One region of the Aurantimonas sp. DM33-3 genome, then DNA from elsewhere that is predicted to be linked to it. Evidence: riboswitches for the same ligand, from Rfam matches in the RefSeq annotation. Region 1 holds a riboswitch; each other region holds the start of a gene.
What was found. Region 1 has a riboswitch for thiamine pyrophosphate ahead of thiD (bifunctional hydroxymethylpyrimidine kinase/phosphomethylpyrimidine kinase). Riboswitches for the same ligand answer to the same signal wherever they lie in the genome.
Positions count from the first base shown of each region.

Region 2: it holds a riboswitch for thiamine pyrophosphate, as region 1 does, so the genes downstream of both, thiC (phosphomethylpyrimidine synthase ThiC) here and thiD (bifunctional hydroxymethylpyrimidine kinase/phosphomethylpyrimidine kinase) in region 1, are expected to answer to the same signal.
Region 3: it holds a riboswitch for thiamine pyrophosphate, as region 1 does, so the genes downstream of both, thiB (thiamine ABC transporter substrate binding subunit) here and thiD (bifunctional hydroxymethylpyrimidine kinase/phosphomethylpyrimidine kinase) in region 1, are expected to answer to the same signal.
Region 4: it holds a riboswitch for thiamine pyrophosphate, as region 1 does, so the genes downstream of both, thiO (glycine oxidase ThiO) here and thiD (bifunctional hydroxymethylpyrimidine kinase/phosphomethylpyrimidine kinase) in region 1, are expected to answer to the same signal.

Region 1 is NZ_JACSGS010000007.1:85,529-92,512, reverse strand. It holds gene H9Q09_RS11545 (transglutaminase family protein) at 1-470, shown strand, start outside; gene H9Q09_RS11540 (GGDEF domain-containing protein) at 584-1,750, shown strand; gene thiD (bifunctional hydroxymethylpyrimidine kinase/phosphomethylpyrimidine kinase) at 1,764-2,576, opposite strand; TPP riboswitch at 2,620-2,718, opposite strand; gene glgB (1,4-alpha-glucan branching protein GlgB) at 2,805-5,033, opposite strand; gene treS (maltose alpha-D-glucosyltransferase) at 5,030-6,984, opposite strand, start outside.
Region 2 is NZ_JACSGS010000010.1:129,564-136,547, forward strand. It holds gene H9Q09_RS14790 (septal ring lytic transglycosylase RlpA family protein) at 224-562, shown strand; TPP riboswitch at 876-1,003, shown strand; gene thiC (phosphomethylpyrimidine synthase ThiC) at 1,125-2,933, shown strand; gene H9Q09_RS14800 (hypothetical protein) at 3,043-3,219, shown strand; gene H9Q09_RS14805 (polysaccharide deacetylase family protein) at 3,295-4,077, shown strand; gene H9Q09_RS14810 (hypothetical protein) at 4,074-4,922, shown strand; gene H9Q09_RS22690 (adenylate/guanylate cyclase domain-containing protein) at 4,927-6,282, opposite strand; gene H9Q09_RS14820 (glycosyltransferase) at 6,462-6,984, shown strand, end outside.
Region 3 is NZ_JACSGS010000007.1:194,493-201,476, reverse strand. It holds gene thiQ (thiamine ABC transporter ATP-binding protein) at 1-436, opposite strand, end outside; gene thiP (thiamine/thiamine pyrophosphate ABC transporter permease) at 433-2,061, opposite strand; gene thiB (thiamine ABC transporter substrate binding subunit) at 2,092-3,126, opposite strand; TPP riboswitch at 3,177-3,273, opposite strand; gene H9Q09_RS12100 (thiamine diphosphokinase) at 3,480-4,121, shown strand; tRNA gene H9Q09_RS12095 (tRNA-Arg) at 4,198-4,274, shown strand; gene H9Q09_RS12090 (hypothetical protein) at 4,507-5,955, opposite strand; gene H9Q09_RS12085 (N-6 DNA methylase) at 5,934-6,984, opposite strand, start outside.
Region 4 is NZ_JACSGS010000002.1:140,952-147,935, reverse strand. It holds gene rpsO (30S ribosomal protein S15) at 72-425, shown strand; gene pnp (polyribonucleotide nucleotidyltransferase) at 725-2,857, shown strand; gene H9Q09_RS03470 (hypothetical protein) at 2,965-3,261, opposite strand; gene H9Q09_RS03465 (LysR substrate-binding domain-containing protein) at 3,368-4,261, shown strand; gene H9Q09_RS03460 (DUF2937 family protein) at 4,367-4,879, shown strand; TPP riboswitch at 4,940-5,065, shown strand; gene thiO (glycine oxidase ThiO) at 5,053-6,192, shown strand; gene thiS (sulfur carrier protein ThiS) at 6,189-6,386, shown strand; gene H9Q09_RS03445 (thiazole synthase) at 6,431-6,984, shown strand, end outside.

The sequences.
Region 1 (6,984 bases):
AGGCGGGCCCCGGCGTGCTCGCGCTGGCGAGGCGCATCCAGGACGACTTCGCCTACGAACCCGGCGCGACGGACGTGCGCACCGGCGTCGCCGAAGCCTTTGCGCGCCGCCGCGGGGTCTGCCAGGACTTTGCGCATGTCATGGTCGCGGGGCTGCGCGGCGCCGGCATTCCCGCGGGCTATGTCAGCGGCTTCCTGCGCACCGAACCGCCGCCTGGACAGCCGCGCCTCGAAGGCGCCGATTCCATGCATGCCTGGGCCGCCGCGTGGCTCGGCCCGGATGCCGGCTGGGTCGGGTTCGACCCGACCAACGGCGTCGCGGTGGAACAGGGCCACATCATCGTGGCCATGGGCCGCGACTATGACGACGTTGCCCCGGTTGCGGGTGTCGTCGTGACCGCCGGCCACCAGCAGACCTCACATGCCGTCGACGTAGTCCCGCTGGACGACGCCACCGCCGCGAGCGACTGAGGTTTCTTGCGGACTCATCGTTGCAAGTCGTAACGAAGCGTCGACATCTTTCGCGCTAGTATCCCTACGTCATCTTCGTTTTTCGCGGGCTCATGCAGATACATACCCCCACGATGCTCCTTGTCCTGAGCGCGCTCTGTCTCAGCGCCAGCCTCTGCCATCTGGTCGAATGGCGGAATCTGCGCGAGACGGCGCTGCTGTACTGGAGCGCCGGCATGGGGCTGATCGCGCTGGCTGCGGCCACGGCGCCGCTGCGGGTGTTCGAATTCTATGCCGTGGCCATCGGCGGGGCCAATGCGCTGCTACTCGCAGGCTACGCGCTGCTCTATGTCGGCTTCGCCCGGTTCTGCGGTGTGAAAACCAGCCTCTGGTGGTATGCCGGGCCGGTCGTCTGGCTGCTGTTCTACGGGCTGTCCCCGGCGGCAGAGAGCATCGAGGCCCGGGTCGCCGTGATCTCGACCATCGCCGCCTTCTATTCGCTGGCCATCGCGCTGACCCTGCTCAACCCGACGGCCCGCAGCGGCCCGGCGCTGATCCTCAGCGCGGCCTTCGGTGCGCATGGTCTGTTCTGCGCCCTGCGCGTGATGCTGGTCGGCCTGCCGGCCGCCGTCTCCGACCAGCAATTGATGACCGGCTTCCTGTTCACGCTGGTGATGACCCAGGCCATCCTGATGATCGGCGTGAGCACCTATCTCGTCATCGCCATGGTGCGCGGGCGGCATGAGCAGTCCCTGCGCCGCCTGTCGGAAACCGACTTCCTGACCGGCATCGACAACCGTCGGGCCTTCACCACCAAGGCGACCGCGCTTCTTAACGACGCCGATGCTGGCGACGTCGCCCTGCTCCTGTTCGATCTCGACCGCTTCAAGAAGATCAACGACGATCACGGGCATGGCTGCGGCGACGAGGTCATCAAGCTGTTCGTCGACAGCACCGCCGATCATCTGCGTCCGACCGACGTCTTCGCCCGTCTCGGAGGCGAGGAGTTCGCCGCCCTCGTCCGGCGCCGCGACAAGCACGAGCCGGCGGTCATCGCAAAGGCGATCGTCCGCGGATTTGCCAATCAGGCCCGCACGGTCGGCGGTCGGTCGATCGCGGCCACCGTCAGTGCCGGCGTGGCCACCAACGAGGCGAACCGCGACCTGAACGGCCTGCTGACGGCTGCCGACCAGGCGCTCTACCGCGCGAAATCCATGGGCCGCGACCGCGTCGAGGCCGTCGCGGTGAACGTCCCGGAGAATGGACCGCCCGCGGACGACGCCCTGCTGCAGGCCTCCTGAGCCGAGCGCTCAGCTACCAATGACGGTGGAAATGGTGCGTCGGACCGTGCCCCGATCCGACGCCCAGCCGGTCCGCCGCACCGATGGCACCCGCGACATAGGCCTTGGCGATCCTCACCGACGCGAACGCGTCGCCGGTCAGCGCCAGCTGCGCCGCCAGCGCCGAGGACAGCGTGCAGCCGGTGCCGTGGGTGTTGCGGGTTTGAAGGCGCGCGCCCTCGAACCATTCGCTCCGGGCTGCCGTCACCAGCAGGTCCGGGCTGTCGTCGCCGCTCAGATGGCCGCCCTTCAATAGCGCCGAGCCACAGCCCAGCGCCTGCAGGCGGGTCGCGGTCGCCTCCATCCCGTCCCGACCGGTGGCTTCCGCAACATCGAGCAGCACGGCCGCTTCCGGCAGGTTCGGCGTGATCATATCGGCAAGGGGTACGAGTTCGCTGCGTAACGCCGCCACGGCCTCCTCGGCCAGCAGGCGGTCGCCGCCCTTGGCGACCATGACCGGGTCGAGAACGACGTTTCGCGCCTGATGCCGTTTCAGCGCATCCGCGACAGCATGGGCGATTTCGGCGGTGGCGATCATGCCGATCTTCACCGCATCGACGCGGATATCGGCAAAGACCGCATCGATCTGGCGGGTAACGAAGTCGGGCGAGACCATCTCGACGCCGCTCACGCCCCGCGTGTTCTGGGCGGTCAGCGCGGTGATCACGGCCATGCCGTAGACGCCGTTCGCCGCGAAGGTCTTCAGATCGGCCTGGATGCCGGCCCCGCCGGACGGGTCCGAGCCGGCGATCGAGAGAACGTTGCGGATGGTGGACTGGCTTGGCATCGCGGTCGGCTCCTGGCCGACGACGAGCCCGACGGAGCATGTGAGAGACCCCGCCGCGACTCCCTCCGCCGGCATTATCCGGGTCAGGTTCGAAGGGTGCATCTCAGCCTGCCGTTTCCGGCGGGCGCCCCCGTCACGCATTCGGTTCTACGCGGTCGCCGCCCTCATGTCAGCAGCTCCCGCGAGCGGACGGCGGCAAGTGGGCCGCCGTTCCGGCCTTCCGGCGGCTCAGCCTTCCTGCACCAGGACGATGGTGCCGAGCGGCGGCAGCGACAGCGGGATCGAGTAAGGCCGGCCGTGCACCGACACCTCCTCGGCGTCCTTGCCGCCCATATTGCCGACATTGGAGCCGCCGTAGATCTCCGAATCGGTGTTCAGGCGCTCGACCCAGCGGCCGGGCAGCGGCACGCCGATCCGGTACTCGTGGCGCGGCACCGGCGTGAAGTTCGACACGATCAGCACCGGATTGCCGGCGCGGTCCTTGCGCATGAAGGCGATGACGCTCTGCTCGACATTGGACGTGTCGACCCATTCGAAGCCGGCCGGATCGCAGTCGAGTTCGTAGAGCGCCGGGATCTCGCGATACATGGTGTTGAGATCGCGCACGAGGCGCCGCATGCCCTCGTGACCGGGCTGCTCCAGGAGATGCCAGTCGAGGGAGCGGTCGTGGTTCCACTCGCCGACCTGCCCGAACTCGCCGCCCATGAAGATCAGCTTCTTGCCGGGATGGGTCCACATGAAGCCGAAATAGGCCCGCAGATTGGCGAATTTCTGCCACTCGTCACCCGGCATCTTGCCGAGCAGCGAGCCCTTTCCGTAGACCACCTCGTCATGGCTCAGCGGCAGGACGAAGTTCTCCGAATAGGCGTAGACCATGCCGAAGGTCATGTGGTGGTGATGGTAGCGCCGGTTGATCGGGTCTTCCTGCATGTAATGCAGGGTGTCGTGCATCCAGCCCATGTTCCACTTGAAGTGGAAGCCGAGGCCGCCGGCGAAGGTCGGGCGTGACACGTCCGGGAAGGCGGTCGATTCCTCGGCATGGGTCGTCGCCTTGGGATAGTACTCGCCGACCCGCTCGTTGGTGTCCTTGAGGAACGCCATGGCCTCGAGATTCTCGCGCCCGCCATGGATGTTGGGCTCCCATTCGCCGTGCTCGCGCGAATAGTCGAGATACAGCATCGAGGCGACCGCGTCGACGCGCAGGCCGTCGATGTGGAAGCGGTCGAGCCAGTAGAGACCGTTGGCGACCAGGAAGTTCTCCACTTCCGGCCGGCCGTAATCGTAGATCAGCGTGTTCCAGTCCTTGTGGAAGCCGCGGCGCGGATCGGGATGTTCGTAGAGCGCGGTGCCGTCGAACTGGCCGAGACCGTGGGTGTCGGTCGGAAAATGCCCCGGAACCCAGTCGAGGAGCACCCCGATGCCGGCCTGATGCAGCGCATCGACGAGGCGTGCGAAGCCCGCAGGCGATCCGAAGCGCGAGGTCGGCGCGTAGAGGCCGATCGGCTGGTAGCCCCAGGACCCGTAGAAGGGATGCTCGGAAACCGGCAGCAACTCGACATGGGTGAAGCCCATGTCGCGCACATAGGGCACGAGTTCGGCGGCCAGTTCGTCATAGTCGAGATAGGCGTTGTCGGGACCCCGCCGCCAGGACCCCAGATGCACCTCGTAGATCGAGATCGGCTTCTCGCGATCCTGCCAGTCGGCCGCATGGGCCTGGAACTCGTCGTCCTTCCATTCGTGCTCGACGAGGCCGTCGACGATCGAGCCGGTCGACGGGGCCATCTCCTGCAGGAAGCCGACCGGATCGGTCTTCAGCGGCAAAAGGTTTCCGTCGGCGCCGATGATCTCGTATTTGTAGACCTCGCCGCGGCCGACGGCGGGGATGAACAATTCCCACACGCCGCACTCATGGCGCTTGCGCATGACATGGCGGCGGCCATCCCAGGAATCGAAATTGCCGACCACGGACACCCGCCGGGCGGCCGGCGCCAGCACGGCGAAGGCCGTGCCCTCGACGCCGTCCATGATTGTCGGATGGGCGCCGAGCTTCTCATAGAGGCGGTAGTGGTTGCCTTCCGCCAGGAGATAGACGTCCTGCTCGCCCAGCACTGTGCCGAAGCGATAGGTGTCCTCCTCCTGCCAGCGTTCGCCGCCATGCGTGAACTGCAGGCGATAGGCGTCGTCCGGTTTCAGGCCGGACACGTAGCCCGAATGGAAGCCGTCGGCACCGCCCGCTTCCAGCTCGCCCAGGAGCTTGCCCGTCTTGTCTACGACCGCGGCCGTCTCGGCACCGGGCCGGAAGACGCGCACGATGGTGCCTCCGTCGGCCTTGCGCGGTCCGAGCACGCCGAAGGGATCGCCGTGGATTCCGCGGCCGATGGCATCGATCTGATGCGCGTCGGCGCGATGGTCGGTCGAAGCGGCCGCTCCGCGCGATGAGGAACTCGTCAGCGTCATTTCAAAACCTGTCGTTTCTCGAGGAGCGCCACGATTCCCCGCAGCGGGATCGACAGCCATGCGGGGCGCATCGTCGCTTCGTAGCGCAGTTCATAGAAAGCCTTCTGGAGCACGAAGAGATCCAGCAACTGCCCGGTCGCCGGGTCGGCAAGCGACATGCCGGAGGCCTCGCTCCAGCGCGCAAGGAAGGTCTCGGTGACCTCGTCGCGCCAGCTCTCGGCCATTTCGCGCAGCCGCTCGACGGTGCCCTCGTCGGCGGGGCCCGCCTTGTCGCGAGCGGAGAAGGCGGCGTAGTCGAAGGAACGGATCATGCCGGCCACGTCCCGCAGCGGCGAGGATTTGCGCCGCCGCTCTTCCAGATCGCGGCCCGGCTCACCCTCGAAATCGAGGATGGCCACGTCGTTCTTGGCCACCAGAACCTGGCCCAGATGGTAGTCGCCGTGGATCCGGGTCCGGTGCGAATTGACCGTCAGCTTCATGAAGCCGTCGAACCAGGTCAGGATGTCCTTCTCGGCCCCGAGCAGGCGATCCACGTCCAGACCGATGCCGTCGCCGGCATTGTCGCGCATGCGGCGCAGCACGGTCAGCGCATCCGTCGCCTCGCGCTTGGCCTCGGCCAGCATCTCCGCCAGCGACGCGGTGTCGATCGGCTCCGGATCGAAGGCCGGATCGCCGGTGACCGTTGCCAGCGCCGCGTGCATCTCGCCGGTCCGCGTGCCGAGCACATCGCCGACATCGATCTGGATGGCGAGCTTGAGATCGCTCATCGGCGCGATCTCGGCACCGTCTTCCGTGGCCGGCTCGTTGGAATAGGCGTGGTCGCGCAGATAGCGCGCCAGCGCATCGGTCACGACCGTCCAGGCGTCGCCCTGGTTGCGGACCTGTTCGAACAGGGCCGCGATCGCCGTGCGGCTGCCATCCTCGCGCACCAGCTCGATCGATCCGAGCAGCGCGGGCGCGGCCTCGAAATCGGTCTTCTCGGTAAGGAAGCGGGTGATCTCGAGTTCCGGCTGAACGCCGTCGCGCAGGCGGCGGTAGAACTTCAGGATCGCCTCGTCCCCGACAAGGACGGAGGTGTTCGACTGCTCGCCGGCAATCGCATGGATCTGTTCCGGCTCGACGAGCAGGGCCCGCGCCAGCCCGTCGCGTTCTGTCTCCGACGCGGCAACGTGCAGGGACGCACCGCCGAGATCGATATCGACGCCGGCCGCGATCAGCGAGACCACGAGCTTGGCGAGATCCGGGTCCCGCGTGCCGTCGACGACGGCACCGATGCGCGGACCCTGCCGGATCTTGGTCAGGGTGTAAGGCAGCAGCGGGGCTTGCGAGCTCAGATTCTCTTCGCCCCATTTGGCGCTGAGCGGCATGAAGTAGCGGTGCTGGCCGTCCTCGGCCTCGACGACGATCTCGTTGAAGAGATGGCGGCGGGAGTTCGGGGTCGGCGGTCCGAGCACTTCCAGCGAGACGCTGCGCTGGCCCTCGGCCTTCGCGGCGAACCAGCGCTGGCCGCCGACGAATTCCGGCAGCACCGATTCCAGTTCATGCTGATTGCGCGCATTGATCGTGCCCTTCAGGTCGCCGGAGACGACCAGGGTCGAGAAGGCGGGCAGCGGCGTCGGCTCGGGCGCCCTCGTCGCGGTCGCGGCGAGGTCGAACCAGAAGAAGCCGAAGGCCGGCAGGGTCAGCATGTAGGTGCCGGTGCCAATCTGCGGGAAGGTCGACAGACCCAGCATCTCCACCGGCATGGCGCCGGCGAAATCGGCGAGTTCGAGTTCCACAGCCTGCGCCGAGGAGGAGAGATTGGCGACGCACAGGATGCGCTCGTCGCCATATTCGCGCAGATAGGCGAGAATCTTGCGGTTCGACGGATAGAGGAACTTCACCGTGCCGCGGCCGAAGGCTTCCTTGGTGCGACGGACCTGGATCAGGCGCCGCATCCAGTTGAGCTGCG
Region 2 (6,984 bases), on a different contig from region 1:
ACAGGGCTCGGACGGAAATTCCTCGTTTGGGCTCAGGACGATACGCCAGGGCCCGAAAAGTTCCGCTGTCGTAGAAAGACCCTATTGCTGCCAGAGTCCGTCCTTTTTCTCGTCACAGGAATTGACGAAGGAGGCGGCGTCGCAAACGTCGCATCTCAAGGACATGCCAAGAATGAAGTTTCTGCCGAAGGCCGCTCTCGCGGCCGCGCTTTTCGCCGGAACGATGGTCGGTTCGTACTCCGTCGCAATCACTCCGGTCGTAGCCGAAACGAAGTCCGCGGCCTCGGGTTCCGCGTCTTATTACGGAAAGCGCTTTCATGGTCGCCGCACGGCGAACGGCGAAAGCTTCAACATGAATTCCATGACGGCGGCTCACAAGACGCTGCCCTTCGGCACCAAGGTGCGCGTCACCAACCGTCGCAACGGCAAGTCCGTCGTCGTGCGCATCAACGACCGCGGCCCGTATCATGGCGGCCGGATCATCGACCTGTCGCGCGCCGCGGCCTCGAAGATCGGCATGATCCATTCGGGCACCGCCAAGGTCAGCCTCGACATCCTCTAGGGTCTCGGCTCTGCCGACCGCATGACGGGGCGCTCGTCGCCCGCATGTGACACATCTTGTCCGACGGCGCCGCTCGCGCCGCGGACCGCCCGCGACACCCATCGCGGGCCTCTGGGCTCGGGCTTTGCCCCTGACCGCCTCCCGGCCGTCCTGGCTCGCGGCGCATCGCCTGCGTTGCCGCCGCGATGTCCCGATCGGCGCTGCCGATCCTGCTTCCCGTCTTCCCGCTCTCTGCCGCTTCGTGTCGTCTCGCCGATCTCTAGCGACGACCGCTGCAACCGCTGTTGACACCCCCACGGGGGCTGCTACCGTCCGCTCGTCCAAGGGGAGTTCCGGCAAGGAACTGAGAGGCCGACGGCCGCCGATCATCGGCGAAGCGCGCGGCGACCCTACGAACCTGATCCAGTTCATACTGGCGTAGGGATGGGAAAGCCGCCGACCTCTCCGGCCCGCAATGCGGGCCATGCCCCCGACGACAGGGGCGATCCGACAGGCCGACGAGAGTTTTCGATCACCGAAAGCAGAACTGGATCTCCGACGCGAGCGCGACTGGAGAACCAAGATGAATGCCGTGACACCCACCGTCACCGCCGGCCCGCTGCCGGCCTCCCGCAAGATCTACCTGGCCGGAACGGCCTTTCCCGACATCCGCGTGCCGATGCGCGCGATCACCGTCCATCCGACCGCGGGCGAGCCCGACGTCATCGTCTACGATCCGTCCGGCCCCTATACGGACAGCCAGGTCGAGACCGACATCGCCAAGGGCCTGCCGCGCATCCGCGAAAACTGGATCGCGGCCCGCGGCGACACCGAGTTCTACGAGGGCCGCGCGGTGCAGCCCGAGGACAACGGCAATCTGCCGGCCGAAAAGCTGACGCCGGAATTTCCGGTTCGCAACGCACCGCGCCGGGCGACGGGCGGGCGTGCCGTGACCCAGTACGAATATGCCCGCGCCGGCATCGTCACCGCCGAGATGGAGTTCGTCGCGATCCGCGAGAATCTCGGCCGCGCCGAGGCGAAGCGGGCGCTGGAGCGCGACGGGGAGCCGTATTCGGCGGCGATCCCGGACTTCATCACCCCGGAATGGGTGCGCGACGAGGTCGCCTCCGGGCGCGCCATCATCCCGGCCAACATCAACCATCCGGAAGTCGAGCCGATGGCGATCGGCCGCAACTTCCTGGTCAAGATCAACGCCAATATCGGCAATTCCGCCGTCACCTCCTCGATGGCCGAGGAAGTGGAGAAGATGGTCTGGGCGATCCGCTGGGGCGCCGACACGGTGATGGACCTGTCCACCGGCCGCAACATCCACAACATCCGCGACTGGATCATCCGCAATGCGCCGGTGCCGATCGGCACGGTGCCGATCTACCAGGCGCTGGAGAAGGTGAACGGCATCGCCGAGGACCTGACCTGGGAGGTTTTCCGCGACACGCTGATCGAGCAGGCCGAGCAGGGCGTCGACTATTTCACCATCCATGCCGGGGTGCGGCTGTCCCATATTCCGCTGACGGTGGATCGCACCACGGGCATCGTGTCGCGCGGCGGCTCGATCATGGCGAAGTGGTGCTTGCACCACCACCGCGAGAGCTTTCTCTACGAGCATTTCGAGGAGATCGCCGATATCTGCCGGGCCTATGACGTGTCCTTCTCCATGGGCGATGGCCTGCGTCCCGGCTCGATCGCCGATGCCAACGACGCGGCGCAGTTCGCCGAGCTCGACACGCTGGGCGAGCTCACACAGATCGCCTGGGCGAAGGGCTGCCAGGTGATGATCGAGGGGCCGGGCCATGTGCCGATGCACAAGGTGAAGGAGAATGTCGACCGCCAGATGCGGGTCTGCGGCGAGGCGCCGTTCTACACGCTCGGACCCTTGGTCACCGACATCGCGCCGGGCTACGACCACATTACCTCGGGCATCGGGGCGGCGATGATCGGCTGGTTCGGCACGGCGATGCTCTGCTACGTCACCCCGAAGGAGCATCTCGGCCTTCCTGACCGCGACGACGTCAAGGTCGGCGTCGTCACCTACAAGATCGCGGCCCATGCGGCCGATCTCGCCAAGGGCCATCCGGCGGCGCAGCTGCGCGACGACGCGCTGAGCCGGGCGCGCTTCGAGTTTCGCTGGGAGGACCAGTTCAACCTTTCCCTCGACCCGGAGACGGCGCGCTCCTTCCACGACCAGACGCTGCCCAAGGAGGCGCACAAGGTGGCGCATTTCTGCTCCATGTGCGGCCCGAAATTCTGCTCCATGAAGATCTCCCACGACATCCGCGCCGAGGCGCAGAAGGAGGGCATGGAGAAGATGGCGCAGAAATATCGCGAGGGCGGCGATCTCTACATGCCCGCCGGCGACGTGCCGGCCGAGTAGGGCTCAGCGAAGCGGAGGCGGCAGCGCGCTGCCGCCTCCCGTGTCCCCCAGGTGGAACGGGGCGGGCCTTCGGGTGGTTAGGCGTTCGACTGCATCAGGAGAACGCACGATGGCCGATCCGAAGGCCCCCAGACACGATCAGAAGCCCGCCGATGGCGGCGTCCTCGACAATGCGCTGCAGCGCACCGACAATTCCTTTGCCGGCAAAGACCCCGACGAGCGGCTGATCGGCACCGATATTCCGGACGACGAACAGGACGCCGAGGAAGACGAAGAAAGAGACTGACCGTCTCCTGCTCCGGCCGATCGGTCGCGCCGCGCAGCAATTGCCCGGACGCCCGATCGCCGCTAAAGCCGCGCCATGCGGAACGCTGACGACCTTCTGAGCGAACTCGACGCCTGGCACGATGCCGGCCGGCGGATCGACATGTGGTGGCGGGACGACGATGCGATTGCCGCGACGCCGGCGCTCGAGGCGCTGGTCGCCGCCGCGCACCGCCATGCGGCACCGCTGGCGTTGGCGGTCATCCCCGCGGGGCTGGCGGACAGTCTAGTCGCCCATCGCGGCGATCCGCTCCTCACCATCCTTCAGCATGGCCACGCCCACCGGAACCATGCCGCGCCCGGCGGACGCGCCGTGGAATGCGGCGGCGACCGGCCTTTGGCCGAGGTGCTGGCGGAGTTCGACGAGGGGCGCAGCCGCCTGGCGGCGGCATTCGGCGACCGTTTCGTGCCGGTGATGGTGCCGCCCTGGAACCGCATCGAGCCGGCGGTGGCCGAGGCATTGCCGGCCATGGGCTATGCCGGCATCTCGGTGTTCGGGCCGCGCCAGACCGCCTCGCCGCAGGCGGCCTGCCGCCATGTGAACGCCCATCTTGATCTGCTCACCTGGAAGGGCGGCGCGCGTTTCGCCGGGCATGACAAGCTGGTCCGGCTGGCCGCCGAGCGCCTTGCCGACCGGCGGCTCGGGCGCAGCGATCCGGCCGAGCCCTTCGGCATCCTCACCCACCATCTCGACCACGACGCCGAGACCTGGGCGTTTCTCGACGAATTGCTGGCCCTTTTCGCCGCTCATCCGGCGGTCCGATGGCGTAACGCTGGGGCACTGTTCGCCGGCGCACCGACGGACGAACTGGTCCGATGAGCGCGATCGTGCGACCCGCACGAGCCGGCGACATCGCCGCGGTGGTCGAACTCCTGCACACCCACATGAACGCCAGGATCCCGCGCGAGCGCTGGGCCCGGCTCCTCGACTATCCCTGGCGGCCGGAGGGCGTCGAGCGCGGCTGGCTGGTGGAGGATGGCGGGCATGTCGTCGGCTTCATGGGCACGGTCTACAGCGACCGCGTGATCGGCGGCCAGTTGCGGCGCTTCTGCGATCTCTCCTCCTGGTATCTTCTCGCCGATTATCGCGGCGACGGCACCGGCGACGATCTGCTGCGCTCGGGCATGGCGCAGCCCGGCGTCACCTACCAGACCATGACGGCCCGCCGGGCCACCGGCCGCAAGATCCGGGCACTGGGTTTTTCGGTGCTCGACGACAGCCGCAGCCTGTTCCGGCCGAGCGGGACGCCGGGGCGGCGTCTGCCGGTGCTGCGGGATGCGGCGGCGATCCGCGACCGGCTCGATCCCGCGCAGCGGGTTGTCCTCGATGCCCATGCCGGCTTCGACCTGCACCACGCTATCATCAGTGACACCTGGCTGGTCTGGCAGCGCAAGTTGAAGGGCGAGGCGATCGCCTATCACGAGATCCTGCATGCCGGCGATCCGGCGTTCCTGTCGGCGCATGCGCAGGATATTGCCGACGGCATCGTGACCGGCGAGCGCGGCGTCCTCGCCATCGACACGCGCTTCATGACGCCGGGCGACGATCAAGGCACGGTGGAAACGATCAGGCTGCCGCGCTGGTATCGCCCGGCGGATGTCGCGCCCCGCGACGTCGACCATCTGCATTCGGAGGTGATCCTCCTCGACCAGAAGCTGCCCTGAGCGTTCAGGCGAAGGCGACGAGGTCGAGCGGGGCGTCCACACCCTGCACCTGCCGGCGGTCGAGGCGGGTCAGGCTGGCGGCGGCGGGCGGGCAAAATCCCTGCGCCTGCGCCATGTCGAGGCTGGCCTGGGTGGTCAGGGCAAGGGTCTGCTCGACCTTGTTGTGCTTCTCCAGCTTGGCGGCGAGGTTCACCGGATCGCCGATCACGGTGTATTCAAGCCGGTGCTCGTCGCCGAGCGCGGTGAAGACGACGGTCCCGGCGGTCGCCGCGCCGTTGACGCGCAGGCCGATCGGACCGAAACGCGTTTCCATCTCCCGCGCCCATTCCCGGGACAGAGCCAGGATTTCGCAGAGGGCCGCGAGGGCCTCGGCCGCGGCTGTCCGGGACGGCCTTGTCGCCCCGAAGGTCGCCAGCAGGCCGTCGCCGAGATATTTGTCGACGATGCCGCCATGGCGTTCGATCACCGGCACGATGCGGGCATGCAGGCCGACCAGCACCTCGACGACCTGCCGCGCGTCGTGCTGGGCCATGAAGCCGGTGAAGCCGCGAATGTCGAGGATGACGATGGCGGCTTCGCGCTCCTCGGCGTCGCCGGCCACCACCGATTCCGCCGACGTGACGATGGCGCGCTCCACATCGGCCGGCAGGAAGCGGCGGATCTCCTCGCGCTCGATATGCTCCAGCGTCGCCGCCGCCAGAAGCCGCTTGGCCCGCACGAGCGCGAGGGCCAGGACGGTGGTGAGGACGAGGATCGCGACGATCTTGTCGATCTCGGCGCCGACCAGAATGCCGTCGCCGTGGATATAGGCGACGAAGCTGCGGGTGATGGCGTCGGTGCCCTCGGCGTCGATGGCATAGAGCGTCAGCCCGACCCAGCCGAGCGCCGCGGCCGCGCCGGTGGCCAGCACCCAGGCCGGATCGAAGCGGAAGGCACGAATGGCGATGAAGACGAAGACATACATCACCGTCGGCGCCTTCAGGGAGAAGCTGGCGCCCTGGCCGTACTGGACATGGAAATACCAGACGAGACCGTAGAGCAGCGCGATGTCGACCAGGACCGACAGGCCGAGAAACCAGGCCGGCAGGCGGATCCGGTAGGACAGGAACAGGCGCAGGGCGGTGAAGCAGAGATAGACGGCGAGGCTGATCGGCACCGGATGCTGCATCTCGCTGTCCACCGGACGCGGCGAGACCAGATAGAGCGCGGTGATGAACAGGCCGATGCCGAGCTGAACCCAGCCGATCAACCGTTCGCTGCGGATTTCGAAGCGATTCACGACCTCGCGTACGCGCTCGGGAATGGCGCGGCTGGATTCGCGCCGGGCGAAGGGCGCCAGCAGCTTGTTTCGGTTGCTCACGTCGGTTTCGCCCGGTAACTGGCCCTCATGAACGCTCCGTCCCCGGCTGTGGTCATTGCGGTCGATCCGTCGCAGCGGTAGACGGGCGCGGTTTCCCCGGGGACACGCGCGCTTGCGTCAGGGCCGGAAAATGGCCAGTGTGTCCCGGTCGAGCAGGGTCGGAGCGGCAGGAGTATCTGATGAAAGCCCGGCCTCCGCGCGTTCTCATCTACAGTCACGACACCTACGGTCTCGGCCATCTGCGCCGCTGCCGGGTGATCGCGCAGGCCCTGGTGGCGCACCGGCCCGACATCTCGATCCTCATCGTAGCAGGCTCGCCCGTCGTCGGCTCGTTCAGTTTTCCGCCCCAGGTCGATTTCATCCGCGTGCCGGGCGTCGTCAAGCTCGGCGCCGACACCTACGCGCCGTCCAATCCGGGCCTGTCGCTGGAGGATCTGACCGAGATCCGCAGCGCGATCATCCGCTCGACCGCCGAAATCTTCGATCCCGACATCTTCATCGTCGACAAGGAGCCGCTCGGCATGCGCGGCGAGGTCGAGGCGACGCTGCATCACCTCAGGACAACCGGTGCCCGGCTGGTGCTGGGGCTGCGCGACATCATGGACGAGCCGTCGCGGCTGATCGAGGAATGGACCCGCAAGGAGGCCTTCGGCGCGGTCGAGAATTATTACGACGACATCTGGATCTACGGGCTGCCGGAAA
Region 3 (6,984 bases), 110 kb from region 1:
CCCGCGCCAAGGCCACCCGTTGCCTTTCGCCGCCCGACATCTCGGCCGGACGCCGCGTGGCGAAGCCCGCCAGCCCGACCGCGTCGAGAGCCGCCTCGACGCGGCGTCTGTCCGCCGCAGCCACCCGCAGATCGGGGGCGATGCCAAGGGCGACATTGCGGAAGACGTCGAGATGGGGAAACAGGTTGTTGTCCTGGAAGACGATGCTGAGCGGGCGTTCCGCCGGTGCGACACCAGCCATCGCGCGCCCGTCGATGGCGATCGTGCCGGCGGAGGGCGCAGCGAACCCCGCCACGAGGTCGAGCAGCGTCGACTTGCCCGCGCCGCTCGGACCGATGACCGCCAGCCATTCGCCGGCTTCCACCGCAAGATCGAAGCGCATCTCGCTGCCGCCATGGGCAAAGCGGACATCGTCGAGGACGAGAGCCTTCTTCATGCCGGATGGTCCCTTCGTGCAAGTCCGCGCTCGGCCAGCGCCATCAGCGACAGGCACAGGATGCCGAGGAGCAGCGCCAGCCCGGCCGCGTCGGCCGTGCGATAGCTGCCCATTCGCTGCAGCAGAAGATAGGGCAAGGTCACCAGGTCCTGGCTGCCGAACAGGGCGATGGCGCCAAGATCGCCGAGCGAGATCGCCAGCGCGAAGGCAAAGCCGAGGGCGACAGGCGCGCGCAGGACCGGCCAGTCCACGACCCGCAGCCGCGACAGGCCTGCAAGGCCGAGGCTGTCGGCCAGCCGGCCGGTCGCCTGGTTGGCTGCCGCCAGCGCCGGCCCGACGATGCGCACGATGAAAGGCACGGCCATCGCCGCGTTGGTGGCAACCACGACATAGGGCGCGGCGGCAAAGACGTCGGTGACCTGCCGCAGCGCCAGGAACCAGCCGGCCCCGACCACGATGGGGGGAACGACGAGCACGAGACTGGCCGTCGTCTCCAAACCGTTGCCAAGCGCCTGCCTGCGTCGGGTCAGCCGGTCCGCCAGCGCGTTGCGCAGCGCCTCGGTGGCGAGGACGATGGCCAGGGAGACGGTCATCGCAAGAAGCGCGGCAGTCGTCGCAATGACGATGCTGGTGATCGCCGCACGATGGACCGCCGGATCAGCCAGCAATCGCGCCAGATCCGCTTCCAGGCCGCGCACCACTACCGCAACGAAGGGCGCCAGGACGAAGCCGATGCCGAGGAGCAGCACGAGCGCGTCCACCGCGGCCCGAGCAGGACTGCGGCGATCATAGCGCAGCGCGCGGCCGCCCAGGCCGAAACCGGCGGCGACATCGCCGCCAAGCCGGGTCGCAAGCCACAGGACGATCGCCGTCAGGCCGATCTGGACGAGCGACAGCGTGATCGCACGGCCGGGATCGAAATCGTAGCGCAGCGACTGGTAGATCGCGACTTCCAGCGTCGTGGCGCCGGGCCCGCCCCCCAGCACCAGCACGAGAGTGAAGCTGGTGACGCAGAGCATGAAGATCAGGCTCGCGGCCGCCGGCAGTGCACCGCGCAGGGCCGGCCATTCGACAAGCCGGAACGTGGCCAGCGGGCTCAGCGACAATTGCCCGGCGAGCTTCCAGCTTTCGGCCGGCACGCGGTCGAGCCCGGCCAGCATCAGCCGGGCGGCCAGCGGCAGGTTGAAGAAGACATGGGCGATCAGGATGCCGGAGAGACCATAGATGTCGAGCCGCGCCAGTCCGATCGCCGCAAGAGCGTCCGAGACGAGGCCGTTGCGACCCCAGATGGTGAGGATCGCCAGCGCGCCGACCAGCACGGGCAGCACCTGCGGCAGGAGGAACAGGCGCAGCACCGCACGGCGACCGGGAAAGCGGGCACGATGCAGTGCCAGCGCCAGCGGGATGGCCCCCACCACCGAAAGAAGGGTCGACAGCACCGCCTGCTCGAGGGTGAACAGGACGACGCCGAGGAGATAGCGATCACCGGCGACCGCCCGGAAATCGGGCGCGGCACCCGTCGCAAAGAGAAGCACGACGAAGGCGCCGGCCAGGAAGCCGACGAGGATGCTTGCAGCGCCGAGGCCGAGGCCGATCCGCCAGGCACGATCCGCAGCACCGGTCATGAATGCCTCACCGGGACGCGCACTCGATCGTCAGCGGCCGATCGCTTCGAGCCATTCCTGCGTCCACGCCTTGCGGTTCGCCGCCACCGTTTCCGGATCGATCATCAGCGGCGTCTCCACCTGCACCAGGCGACCGAACGCCTCGGGCAGATCGATGCCGTCCGCGACCGGCAACGTCCAGTTGGTGGTGGGGATCAGCGACTGCACCTCGGCGGTCAGCATGTAGTCGAGGAAGCGCGTCGCCAGTTCGGCTGTCTCGGTCGTCTTCAGCATCGCCGCCACCTCGATCTGCAGGTAGTGGCCCTCCGCGAAGGCCGCGGCCTGATAGCGGTCGGTGTCTTCCTCGATCATGTGGTAGGCGGGCGATGTCGTGTAGCTGAGAACCATCGGCACCTCGCCGCTGGTGAACAGGCCATAGGCCTCGCTCCAGCCCGGCGTCACGGTCAGGATGCGCTTCGACAGCTGCTCCCATTTGGCAGCGGCCTCGTCGCCATAGATCTTCTTCATCCAAAGCATCATGCCGAGGCCGGGCGTCGAGGTCCGCGCGTCCTCGATGGCGATCTTCACCTCGGGATCGCCATTGACCAGATCGTCGAGGCTCGCCGGTGGTTCGGCAATCGCCTCGCTGTCGTAGACGAAGGCGAGATAGGAATAGTCGTAGGGGACGAAGATGTCGTCCGAGAAGCCGGTCGGCACGTTGAGCCCCGAGAGGTCCGCCCCGCTCGGCGCGAACATGCCGGTCGCCTTGGCTTCGGGGATGAGATCCGTCGTCAGGCCGAGGACGACGTCGGCTTCGGTCGAGGGGCCTTCGAGCTTGAGACGATTGAGGATCGCGACGCCGTCCTCGAGACCGACGAACTGCAGGTCGCAGGCGCACACCTCTTCAAAGCCCGCCTCGATCTTCGGGCCCGGCCCCCATTCGGGCGTGAAACTCTCATAGGTATAGACGGTGAGCACCGGCTTGTCGGCCTGGGCGACCGCGCTGCTCGCACCGGCCAAAAGGGCGGCCGCGCAAACGCCGAGATGGCGAATGGACAGAGGCGAGGAGGAGACAGGTCGGGCCATGGTGGTGCCTTTCGAGACGGCGGCCTTCGAAACGAAAGCATCCGCGAGACACCCGCCGACGCCCGCATCCCTCCGCCGGTATGAGCCGGATCAGGTTCGACGGGTCGGCATGCGCCTCTCAGCCCGAAGGCACCCCGTGTGAGCACGGAAAGACTTAGAGGTCACGTCGCTTGCCGGCAAGGGCAGCCGCGCCTCTGGCGCCAAGGGGCAGCTCTCCCTGATATCAAGCCCTCACCTCGGACTGCCAGGCTGCGCGCCGGCGTGGCGAATAGGCCATGCCCACGCAGGCGATCCGGTTGTGATGTCGAAGCAGCCGATTGGCGTTTGCGGCCCGATGCTGTAGGCGAGCCGCGATGTCGCGCTTTTCCATTCTCCTTGCCGGCCATATCGCCCCTACCCCTGCGCTGATCAATGCGGTGAAGGGCACGCGGGTCATCGCCGCGGATGACGGCCTGCGCCATGCCGCTGAGCTGCAGGTGACGCCGGAACTCTGGGTCGGCGATTTCGATTCCAGCCCGCCGCGGCCGGCGATCGAACTGACCAGCCTGCCCCGCGAACCCTACCCTCGCGACAAGGCGATGACCGACGGCGAGATCGCCATCGAGGCGGCGCTGACGCGGGGCGCGACCGGCCTGTTGCTGATCGGCGCGCTCGGTGGCCCGCGCAGCGACCACGCCTTCGCACATCTGATCCTCGCCCTGCGCTATGCCGCCCGCGGCATCGACGTGGAGTTGTTCGACGGCATCGAACGCGCCTGGCCGCTGGGACCGGACCGTCGCGCCTTCGATCTTGCGCCCGGCACGCAGTTCTCGATCCTGAAATTCTCGGATCTTTTCGGCTTGACGATCTCCGGCGCGAAATGGCCGCTCGACGCTGTCGACCTGCCATTCCACTCGATCCTCACACAGTCGAACGAAGCGCTGGGGCCGATCGCCGTGACGGTCCGCCAGGGTACGGCGCTCCTCGTCGCCCAGGCCGATCCCAAGGTCCGCTGATCCGCAACATCGCCGCACGAGAGCGACGCAAGCAGACTTGGCGAACCCTGCGCCTTCGACTAGGTTGCGCGCGGTCGGTCCCGTAGCTCAGCAGGATAGAGCATCAGATTCCTAATCTGAGGGTCACTGGTTCGAATCCAGTCGGGATCACCAACCTTCTCAACAACTTATCCTGACACATTGGAAGTCGTCGGCACTGCCGGGGACGGGATGGGGACGGCCAAGGGTTTTTCGTGTCGCGGTGATGATGCTGGTTCGGGGCTGCCGGGATAGGCCGGCGGCGGATGTTTTGACCCACGGATTGCAGGTTTCGACACAGGGTTTCCGCGCACCTGTGTCGAAAGGTTGTGCGAAAGAGGGGTCTGGCCGGGTCGAAACGGGAGCCTCAGCCTTCGGCAGCCACTTCGCCGACGATTACGGCGTCGGCCAGCTCTCCCAGCGCATTCTCGATCGCGTCCGCCTCCGCCCGCAGTCCGCAGGCGCGTTCCACCATGTCGGCGAGCATGCCCTCCGTCTCTTCTTGCAACCTGACAATGTCCAAGTCGAGCACGTCTTCATAGTCGATACTGGGAATGCTCGAGCCGGTAGGAAGGGCCTTCATTAGCGGGCGCCCGAGAGTTGGGTGGGTCAAAGCGACCATCACGTAGCCCACGCGTAGTGTCGGATCTTCCCCCGGAGCCAGGCGAATGACGTGGTCGGAAATGACCTTGTTCCGGTGTGCTTCAGTCGCGAGTGCCATCTGGCCCACCAGACCGTAGTTCTGGCCGGAGCGGGCGATGAGAAGCCACCCCGGCTGGACCCGTCCGCCATAGGGATCCCCAAAACCCCTGTCGGCGATCAGGCCGCCGGGATCAGAGTTGATCTCGAAAAGCACCGAACTGGAGACCAATTCAACGCCTTCCTTGGCCGGCACTCTCTGGAAGCGACTCGGCAGCCACGCCTGATAGCCAGCCCCCCGCAAGCTGGTCGTTCCTTGTCCTGCGGCGGCAAGATGCCTCCGCAGAGCTTCTACCGTGGGGGCGCTATAAGTAGCATCCAGTCGCCGGCGTTGCCCTGTGATGGACCTGCTCGATACGGAAAAGCCGGGGCCCGACTGCACGTCTGGCAGCGGACCGACAGCGCTCGCATACCTATCTTCGGCGTTCAGGATGAGTTGGTGCGCTTCATTACGAAGAGCCACGATACGATCGAACATCTCATCGCAGCGTCGGCGGATTGGCTCGTCCACCAGCGGCATCGGCAGAGCGTCGAGATGCTCTGGCTCCAGGTGTTTGATCATGTGGCCGTAATGCTGTGAACGCATCATCTTGCGTGTCCTCGGCGCACGAAGGAAGGCATACAGCCAGCCTCGCCAGCCTTCCTCCAATGGCGCCACACGCAGCAGATCGTGGGAAATCAATATCTGGGAGTGCGCATCGAAGGCGATCGTCGCACGCCCCACGGTCCCCGAACAGGTGACAAGAATCGTGCCGCCAGCAACGAAACGATCGTTCGCCTCCCTCGTCCGCTGCAAGGCCAGCCATTTCCGCGGGATCGGTCGGACGTCGAAGACTTGGGTCGCGGCCAGGAACGATGTCCCGTGCGATGAATCAACCTGTATGCCCTTGAGGCGCGACGGCTGCCACACTCTGGCTTTGCTCGACAGAGGCTCCCACCCTCCAGCCCGCGCCAGGATGGCAGACTGAATTCCGTAGCCTTCGGTGAGATAGGTTCCGGCTTCCAGTCGGCGGCTTCCGAATGCAACCTCCGAGACGCGAACGCTGCCTGTTGTTAGTTCATCGACAGGAGCCGGCGCCGCAACCGGGGGCGGCGTCAGTCTCGCTCGTTCAGCCATTCTCTAAAAGCCTGTGCAATTGCCGGGGTCACATCGTCGACGATCTTCTCGAGCGTCTCCTGGGTCGTATAGACAGGCTTGCCTTCCACGTATTCCTTGAACCGTCGGGTCGTAGCGATGACCTCCTCGGCCCCGTCTGGGAGCCGCTTGTAGGTACGCGTGCCGCGCTTATCGTGGCCGATACGATCTGCCATCGCCATGAAGATTTCGTAGTCCTGCAGCTGGCCGGCCGCGTCCTCGATCTTGATCAGCTCATCGGTCTTGCGCTGAATGACTACCAGGCTCGTCTGGACACTGACGCCCGGCTGGAAGGTATCGGCGTGAAGATCGATGCTGGCCAGCACCTTCGTATGACGCAATAGCCATTGGCGCACATATCCTAGGCCCGGCGACCCGAGGATTCCGTCGGGTAGCACCAGGGCTGCCCTTCCCGTGCCGGGCTTCAGAAATTGGACGCAGCGCTCGATAAACAGGATTTCCGGCGGCTGACGCTTCTGAAGATCCTCCGTCATCGCCCAGCGATCGGCTTCCTCGTCATACGACCAGATATGCCCGAGATCGTATTGACGCAGGATGGACGGCTCGTCGATTGGGATCTTAGAACCGAAGGGCGGGTTGGTTACCAGGATATCCACATGTCCGCGGAGCTTCATTGCCCGCAATTCGTCAGACCAGCGAGCCTCTACCTCCAGTGAGTTCGCCTGGAACAGGGCGCCCGAACCGTCATTGTTCATGACCATGTTCATCTTGGCCGCCTTGACCAACTCCGGGTTGAAGTCGATACCGACAATGAACTTCTGGGCATAGTCGACGGCTCGATCACGGACGGCCAACTCGACCCGCTCGAGGTTGGTTCTATTCTTCGACTCCTCCGCAACCCTTATTCTCTCGACGACCGAACTCATTGCGGCGATCAGGAATCCCCCGGTGCCACATGCTGGATCGAGCACAAGTTCTTTCTCGCCCGGCTGGAGCATCGCAACAGCCATCGCGCAGACGTTTCGTGGCGTGAAGAACTCGCCCCGATCA
Region 4 (6,984 bases), on a different contig from region 1:
GGCCGCGGCCGGTCGCGGCTAGCATTGTGGGCCGAGATCGCGTATATGCGCCGCAGCGCCGGGCGGTTTGCCTGCCCCGCGCTGTTCATGGCCCTCGCTGGACGACATCCCGGCCAGGGCGACCAACCCTCACATTTTCCAAGAAAGGGAATCCGATGTCGATTACGCTTGAGCGCAAGGCCGAGCTCATGAAGGAATACGCCACCAAGGACGGCGACACCGGTTCGCCGGAAGTCCAGGTTGCGATCCTGACCGAGCGGATCACCAACCTTACCGAGCATTTCAAGGACCACAAGAAGGACAACCACTCGCGTCGTGGCCTTCTGAAGATGGTCTCCCAGCGCCGCCGCCTCCTCGACTATCTGAAGTCCAAGGAAGAGCAGCGCTACACGACCCTGATCGGCCGTCTCGGACTGCGCCGCTAGTCAGTTTTCCGGCGGGCCGGGGGCGATACGCTTCCGGCCCGCCGCTTATGCCGCTTCCGCACGTCGGAGGCGGTCATGCCCCGGTACCCGGCGCGCCCGCAAGGCTCGCAGGTCCGACCCTTCGAACGGTCACGGGGCAGGATTGCCGGATGCTTCCGGTGCGAATGCGGGTCGCCCCCGCCGCGTGCCACAAGCGAAGCCTCCCGTCGTCTTGCCCGTGATGCGTTTCGGCACCGCAACGCGCGCCGTCCATGACCCCGAAAAGGCGGTTTCGGCGCGCAGGATGAAAAGGCAAGAACATGTTCGATACCCATAAGGTGGAAATCGACTGGGCGGGACGTCCGCTCACCCTCGAGACCGGCAAGATCGCCCGTCAGGCCGACGGCGCCGTGCTGGCGACCTACGGCGAGACCGTCGTTCTGGCGACCGTCGTGTCGGCCAAGCAGCCCAAGCCGGGCCTCGACTTCTTCCCGCTGACCGTGAACTACCAGGAAAAGACCTTCGCCGCCGGCAAGATCCCGGGTGGCTTCTTCAAGCGCGAAGGCCGTCCGAGCGAGAAGGAGACGCTGGTCTCTCGCCTGATCGACCGTCCGATCCGCCCGCTCTTCGCCCAGGGCTACAAGAACGAGACCCAGGTCGTCGTCACCGTCCTGCAGCATGATCTGGAGAACGATCCGGACGTGCTGGCGATGGTCGCAGCCTCGGCCGCGCTGACCCTGTCGGGCGTGCCCTTCATGGGCCCGATCGGCGGCGCGCGCGTCGGCTACATCAACGGCGAGTACAAGCTGAACCCGCATGTCGACGAGATGGCCGAGTCGCAGCTCGACCTGGTCGTCGCCGGCACCGAGGGCGCCGTCCTGATGGTGGAATCGGAAGCTCACGAGCTGGCCGAAGACATCATGCTGGGCGCCGTCATGTTCGGCCATCGCGGCTTCCAGCCGGTGATCGACGCGATCATCAAGCTGGCCGAGCACGCCGCCAAGGAGCCGCGCGAGCACGTCGTCGCCGACTATTCGGCGCTCGAGGCCGAGATGCTGCAGCTGGTCGAGGGCGAGCTGCGCGACGCCTACAAGATCACCGACAAGACCGAGCGCTACAACGCCGTCGACGCGGTCAAGGCCAAGGTCACCGCGCACTTCCTGCCGGAAGGCGTCGAGGACACCAAGTATTCCAAGGAGCAGGTCGGCACCGTCTTCAAGTCGCTGCAGGCCAAGATTGTCCGCTGGAACATCCTCGACACGGGCGGCCGCATCGACGGCCGTGACCTGAAGACGGTCCGCAAGATCGTCTCGGAGGCCGGCATCCTGCCGCGCGCCCACGGTTCGGCGCTGTTCACCCGCGGCGAGACCCAGGCGCTGGTCGTCGCCACGCTCGGCACCGGCGAGGACGAGCAGTTCGTCGACGCCCTGACCGGCACCTACAAGGAGCGCTTCCTGCTCCATTACAACTTCCCGCCCTACTCGGTCGGCGAGACCGGCCGCATGGGTTCGCCCGGCCGCCGCGAGATCGGCCACGGCAAGCTGGCATGGCGCGCGCTGCGTCCGATGCTGCCGGCACCGGAGCAGTTCCCCTACACGATCCGCGCCGTCTCCGAGGTTACCGAGTCGAACGGCTCGTCCTCGATGGCGACCGTCTGCGGCACCTCGCTGGCGCTGATGGATGCGGGCGTTCCGCTGAAGCGTTCGGTGGCGGGTATCGCCATGGGCCTGATCAAGGAAGACGAGCGCTTCGCAGTGCTCTCCGACATCCTTGGTGACGAGGACCATCTCGGCGACATGGACTTCAAGGTCGCCGGCACCTCCGAGGGCATCACCTCGCTGCAGATGGACATCAAGATCCAGGGCATCACCGAGGAGATCATGCAGATCGCCCTCGACCAGGCCAAGGGCGGCCGCTTGCACATCCTGCAGGAGATGGGTCAGGCGCTGTCGGAAAGCCGCGCCGAGCTGGGCGAGTTCGCCCCGCGCATCGAGGTCATGCAGATCCCGACCGACAAGATCCGCGACGTCATCGGCGCCGGCGGCAAGATCATCCGCGAGATCGTCGAGAAGACCGGCGCCAAGATCAACATCGAGGATGACGGCACGGTGAAGATCGCGTCGTCCTCCGGCAAGGAGATCGAGGCGGCCAAGAAGTGGATCCACTCGATCGTCGCCGAGCCGGAAGTCGGCGAAGTCTACGAGGGTACGGTCGTCAAGACCGTCGAGTTCGGCGCCTTCGTGAACTTCTTCGGTTCGCGTGACGGTCTCGTCCACATCTCGCAGCTCGCCGCCGATCGCGTCGCCAAGACGACCGACATCGTCAAGGAAGGCGACAAGGTCTGGGTCAAGCTGATGGGCTTCGACGAGCGCGGCAAGGTTCGCCTGTCGATGAAGGTCGTCGACCAGGAGACCGGCCAGGAAATCAAGAAGGGCGAGGAAGACGCCGCCTGATCAGGCCGTCTCTCGCTGACAGAATGAAAGGCGCGTCCCTCGGGGCGCGCCTTTTTTTGTTGGAATGAGGGCCGCGGCCTTCGGACCTGGTCGGTGCTTGCGTGTCGTCAGACGGACCGCCGGTGCCGCCGGCGCGACGAACGCTCCTGCAGCCGGGCGATTGCCTCGAGCGCGTCGACGGCGAGCGGCAGCCGCGCGACCTCCTCGACCTGCGGGCGGGTCAGGCCGGTGATGTCTTCCAGGATATGGTCGTCGACCCGCAAAAGGGTGTTGAAGGCGTCGCGGCAAAGCCGCTGCCGGCGCTTCCCCACCGTCCAGGAATGCAGCCATCCCACGAGGCCGGGCTGACTGTGGTGTACTTCGTCGAGCCGGATGGACTGGGGCAGGGTCGAATGATGCAGCATGAGAACCTCCAATTGACGGTGGGCAAAATGTGAGGGTTTCTCATTGATGAGGCAAACGAGAAGGAGTAAGCCTAGCGGCAAGTTCTGCTAATAGGAGGCTCCGCCCGTGCTGACCCCCAATCTGCCCAATCTCGACATGGACCTCGCCCGCACGATGGTGGCGATCGCCGACACCGGCAATTTCTCGCGGGCCGCGGAGCGGGTGCATCGCAGCGCCTCGGCGATCAGCCTGCAGGTGAAGAAGCTGGAGGACATGGTCGGCCGCGACCTGTTCCGCCGCGATGCCCGCAGCGTGGCGCTGACCGCCGATGGCGAGATATTCCTCGGCTATGCCCGCCGCCTTCTGAAGCTGAACGACGAGGCCTTCTCGCGCTTCCTGTCGCCCTGCTGCGAGGGCAGCGTGCGGCTGGGCGTGCCCAATGACAACGGCGTCGTCGCCATGCCGGAAATCCTCCGGCGCTTCGCCCGGACCCATCCCAAGGTCGAGGTGGAGGTGCGGCTGGACCGCACCGAGGAATTGCGGCGGCGCTGCTGGTCCGGGGAGCTCGATCTCGCCGTCTACAGTCACGACGAACGCCTCGACGGGCCGGACTACATCCATTCCGAGCCGCTGGTCTGGGTGGGCGCGCGCGGCGGCCTCGCCGTCGCCGAAACGCCGCTGCCGCTCGCCCTTGCCGATGCCGGCTGCGCCTGGCGCGGCATGGCGCTGGCGGCGCTGGACGCCCGCGATATCGACTACCGCGTCGCCTATACCAGCGAGTTCTGCACCGGCCAGCTTGCGGCCGTCGCCGCCGATCTCGCCATCGCGCCGCTGCCGATCAGCGTCGTGTCGGACGACATCGTGCAGCTGGGCGCCGAGCGCGGCCTGCCGCCGCTGGGCAATTACCGCATGACCCTGGCCCGCCGCGGCGGCGCCGGCCCGGTCGCCGATGCTCTGGCCGCCCATGTGACCGCCAGCTTCTGCGCCATTGCCGAACGCGGCACCCGCCTGTTCGCCTGACGGGCGCGGGGACTGGTATGATCAGGCAGCAGGCGTATCGTGGCCGGGGGCGCGGTCGTTCGGTGCGACCGGTGCGCTGGGGGAGCCTTGAGGGAGGATGAGGGAATGCCGGGGCTGATCATCCGCGTCGTGGCGGCGCTGTTTCTCGGGCTCGTCTCCAGCCAGTCGCTGGAATTCACCCAGCAATATCTCCAGCGCCTCGGCGGCGCCGTCGACGAATTGCGCAAGGTCGTGGAGCGCTTCGACGCCAGCGCGGCGGCCTCCGACCTGTCGCGCAGCGAGGCGGTGGCGCGGTTGCGCGAGAATCGCGACGCCTTCGTCGCGCGCCAAGGCGCGGACGCCGAACAGACCATCGCCCGCTATGACGCGGTGGAGCGGCGTTATCGCAGCGTCGCTGAATCGGCGCCCCTGTTCCGGCCCTTCGTCGCAGCGGGCGACCCGGACTGGGAGATCGCCGAGCGCGCCGCCGCCGACTATCGCCCGGCCCTGCCGATCACCGTCGAGGGGCTGCTCCTGGCGGTCGCGGGTTTTGCCCTCGGCTGGGCGATCGGGGCCGGCGGCCATGGCGCCGCGCGCATGCGCCGGCGTCGCCGCAAGCGTCGGCTGGCGTCGAGCTGAGCCGACGACCGCGATCTTGGCGCGGCGGCGTTGACAGCGCCGCCCGGGAAGCACAGATTCCGTCCATCCAAGGGGAGTTCCGGCAGGGAACTGAGAGGCCATCGGCCGCCGAAAGGCGTGAGCGCGTGGCGACCCTTCGAACCTGATCCGGTTGAGACCGGCGGAGGGATGGAATGCGGTGGCCCCTGGCCTGCGGTTCGCCGCAGGCGAGCGCCGCGCCGCCGATCTTTCCCCTGCCATCAGCCGGATCTCCGAGACGCGTCGAGGAGGATCGAGACAATGGCCGACCGGGTCGCCTGTTTGCACGACGCCTGCCGCACAAGCGGGGCCTGACCATGCGGGTTGCCGTCATCGGGGCCGGCGTTGCCGGGCTCGTCACTGCGCTGGAACTCGCCGAGCGGGGCGCCGATGTCGCGCTGTACGAGGCGGCGCCAGAACTGGGCGTTGCCGCGGCGTCGTGGCTGGCCGGCGGCATGCTGGCGCCGCGCTGCGAGGCCGAGAGCGCCGACCCGGCCATCGTGGCGCCGGGCCTGGCGGGGATCGACTGGTGGTCGCGGCATGTGCCGGACGTCGCGTGCCACGGCACGCTGGTGCTGGCGCCCTGGCGCGACCGCGCGGACCTTGCCCGCTTTGCCCGCCGCACGCAGGGTCACGAGCGGCTCGACGCCGACCGGGTCGCGGCGTTGGAGCCCGATCTCGCCGGTCGCTTCGCCGAGGGCCTGTTCTTTGCCGAGGAAGCCCATCTCGATCCGCGCCGCACGCTGGAGGCGCTGGCGGAACGGCTGCGCGAACGCGGCGTGGCGCTGCATTTCGGCCGACGCGTCGCGCCCGCCGATCTCGACCATGATCGCATCATCGATGCGCGCGGCATCGCGGCGCGACCGGAACTGCCGCGGCTGCGGGCTGTGCGCGGCGAGATGGTGCTGCTGCGCACCAACGAGGTCTCGCTGTCGCGGCCGGTGCGGCTGCTGCATCCGCGCTCGCCGATCTATGTCGTGCCGCGCGCGGACGGGCTGTTCATGGTGGGCGCGACCATGCTGGAAAGCGACGACGATCGCGGCATCAACCTGCGCGGCACCGTCGAGCTGCTCAACGCCGCCTATGCGCTGCATCCGGCATTCGCCGAGGCCGAGCTGGTGGAGACCGGCGCCGGCCTGCGGCCCTCCTATGCCGACAATCTGCCAAAGGTGACGCGGAACGGCCGGGTGGTCAGCCTGAACGGGCTGTACCGCCACGGCTTCCTGCTGTCGCCGGCCATGGCGGCGGAGGCCGCCGCCGAAATCTTCGCAGAGACGCTGAAGGACGCATCATGAGAATTTCCGTCAATGGCGAGGAGCGCCTGGTCGAGGCCGCCACCCTCGACCAGGCGCTCGTCGAACTGGGTTACGAGGGCGCCGTGGTCGCCACGGCGCTGAACCGCGACTTCGTGCCGAAGACCGAACGCGGGACGGTGCGGCTCGCCGAGGGCGACGCCATCGAGATCATCGCCCCGATGAAGGGAGGCTGAGCATGGACACGATCGACACCGACACGGCGAGCGCCGTGACCGGCATGGACGTCTATGGCCGTCGCATTGCCTCGCGGCTGATGCTCGGCACCTCGCTCTATCCTTCGCCGCAGATGATGACCGATGCGATCAAGGCGTCCGGGGCCGGCATCGTCACCGTCTCGCTGCGGCGCGAATGCGGCGAGGCGCGGGCCGGCCAGGCCTTCTGGGAGCTGATCCAAGGCCTTGGCCTCGACATCCTGCCCAACACGGCGGGCTGCCATTCGGTCCGCGAGGCGGTGACGACGGCGCAGATGGCCCGCGAGATCTTCGGCACCGACTGGATCAAGCTGGAGGTGGTGCGCGACGCCGAGACCCTGCAGCCCGACGTGTTCGGGCTGGTGGAGGCGGCGCGCATCCTGACCGGCAAGGGCTTCAAGGTGCTGCCCTATACGGTGGAGGATCTGTCGGTGGCCGACCGGCTGGTCGAGGCCGGCTGCCGGGTGCTGATGCCCTGGGGCGCGCCGATCGGCTCGGGGCTCGGGCTGAACAACCGCTACGGCCTGCGCCAGCTCAGGGCGCATTTTCCCGAGGTGACGCTGGTGGTCGATGCCGGGCT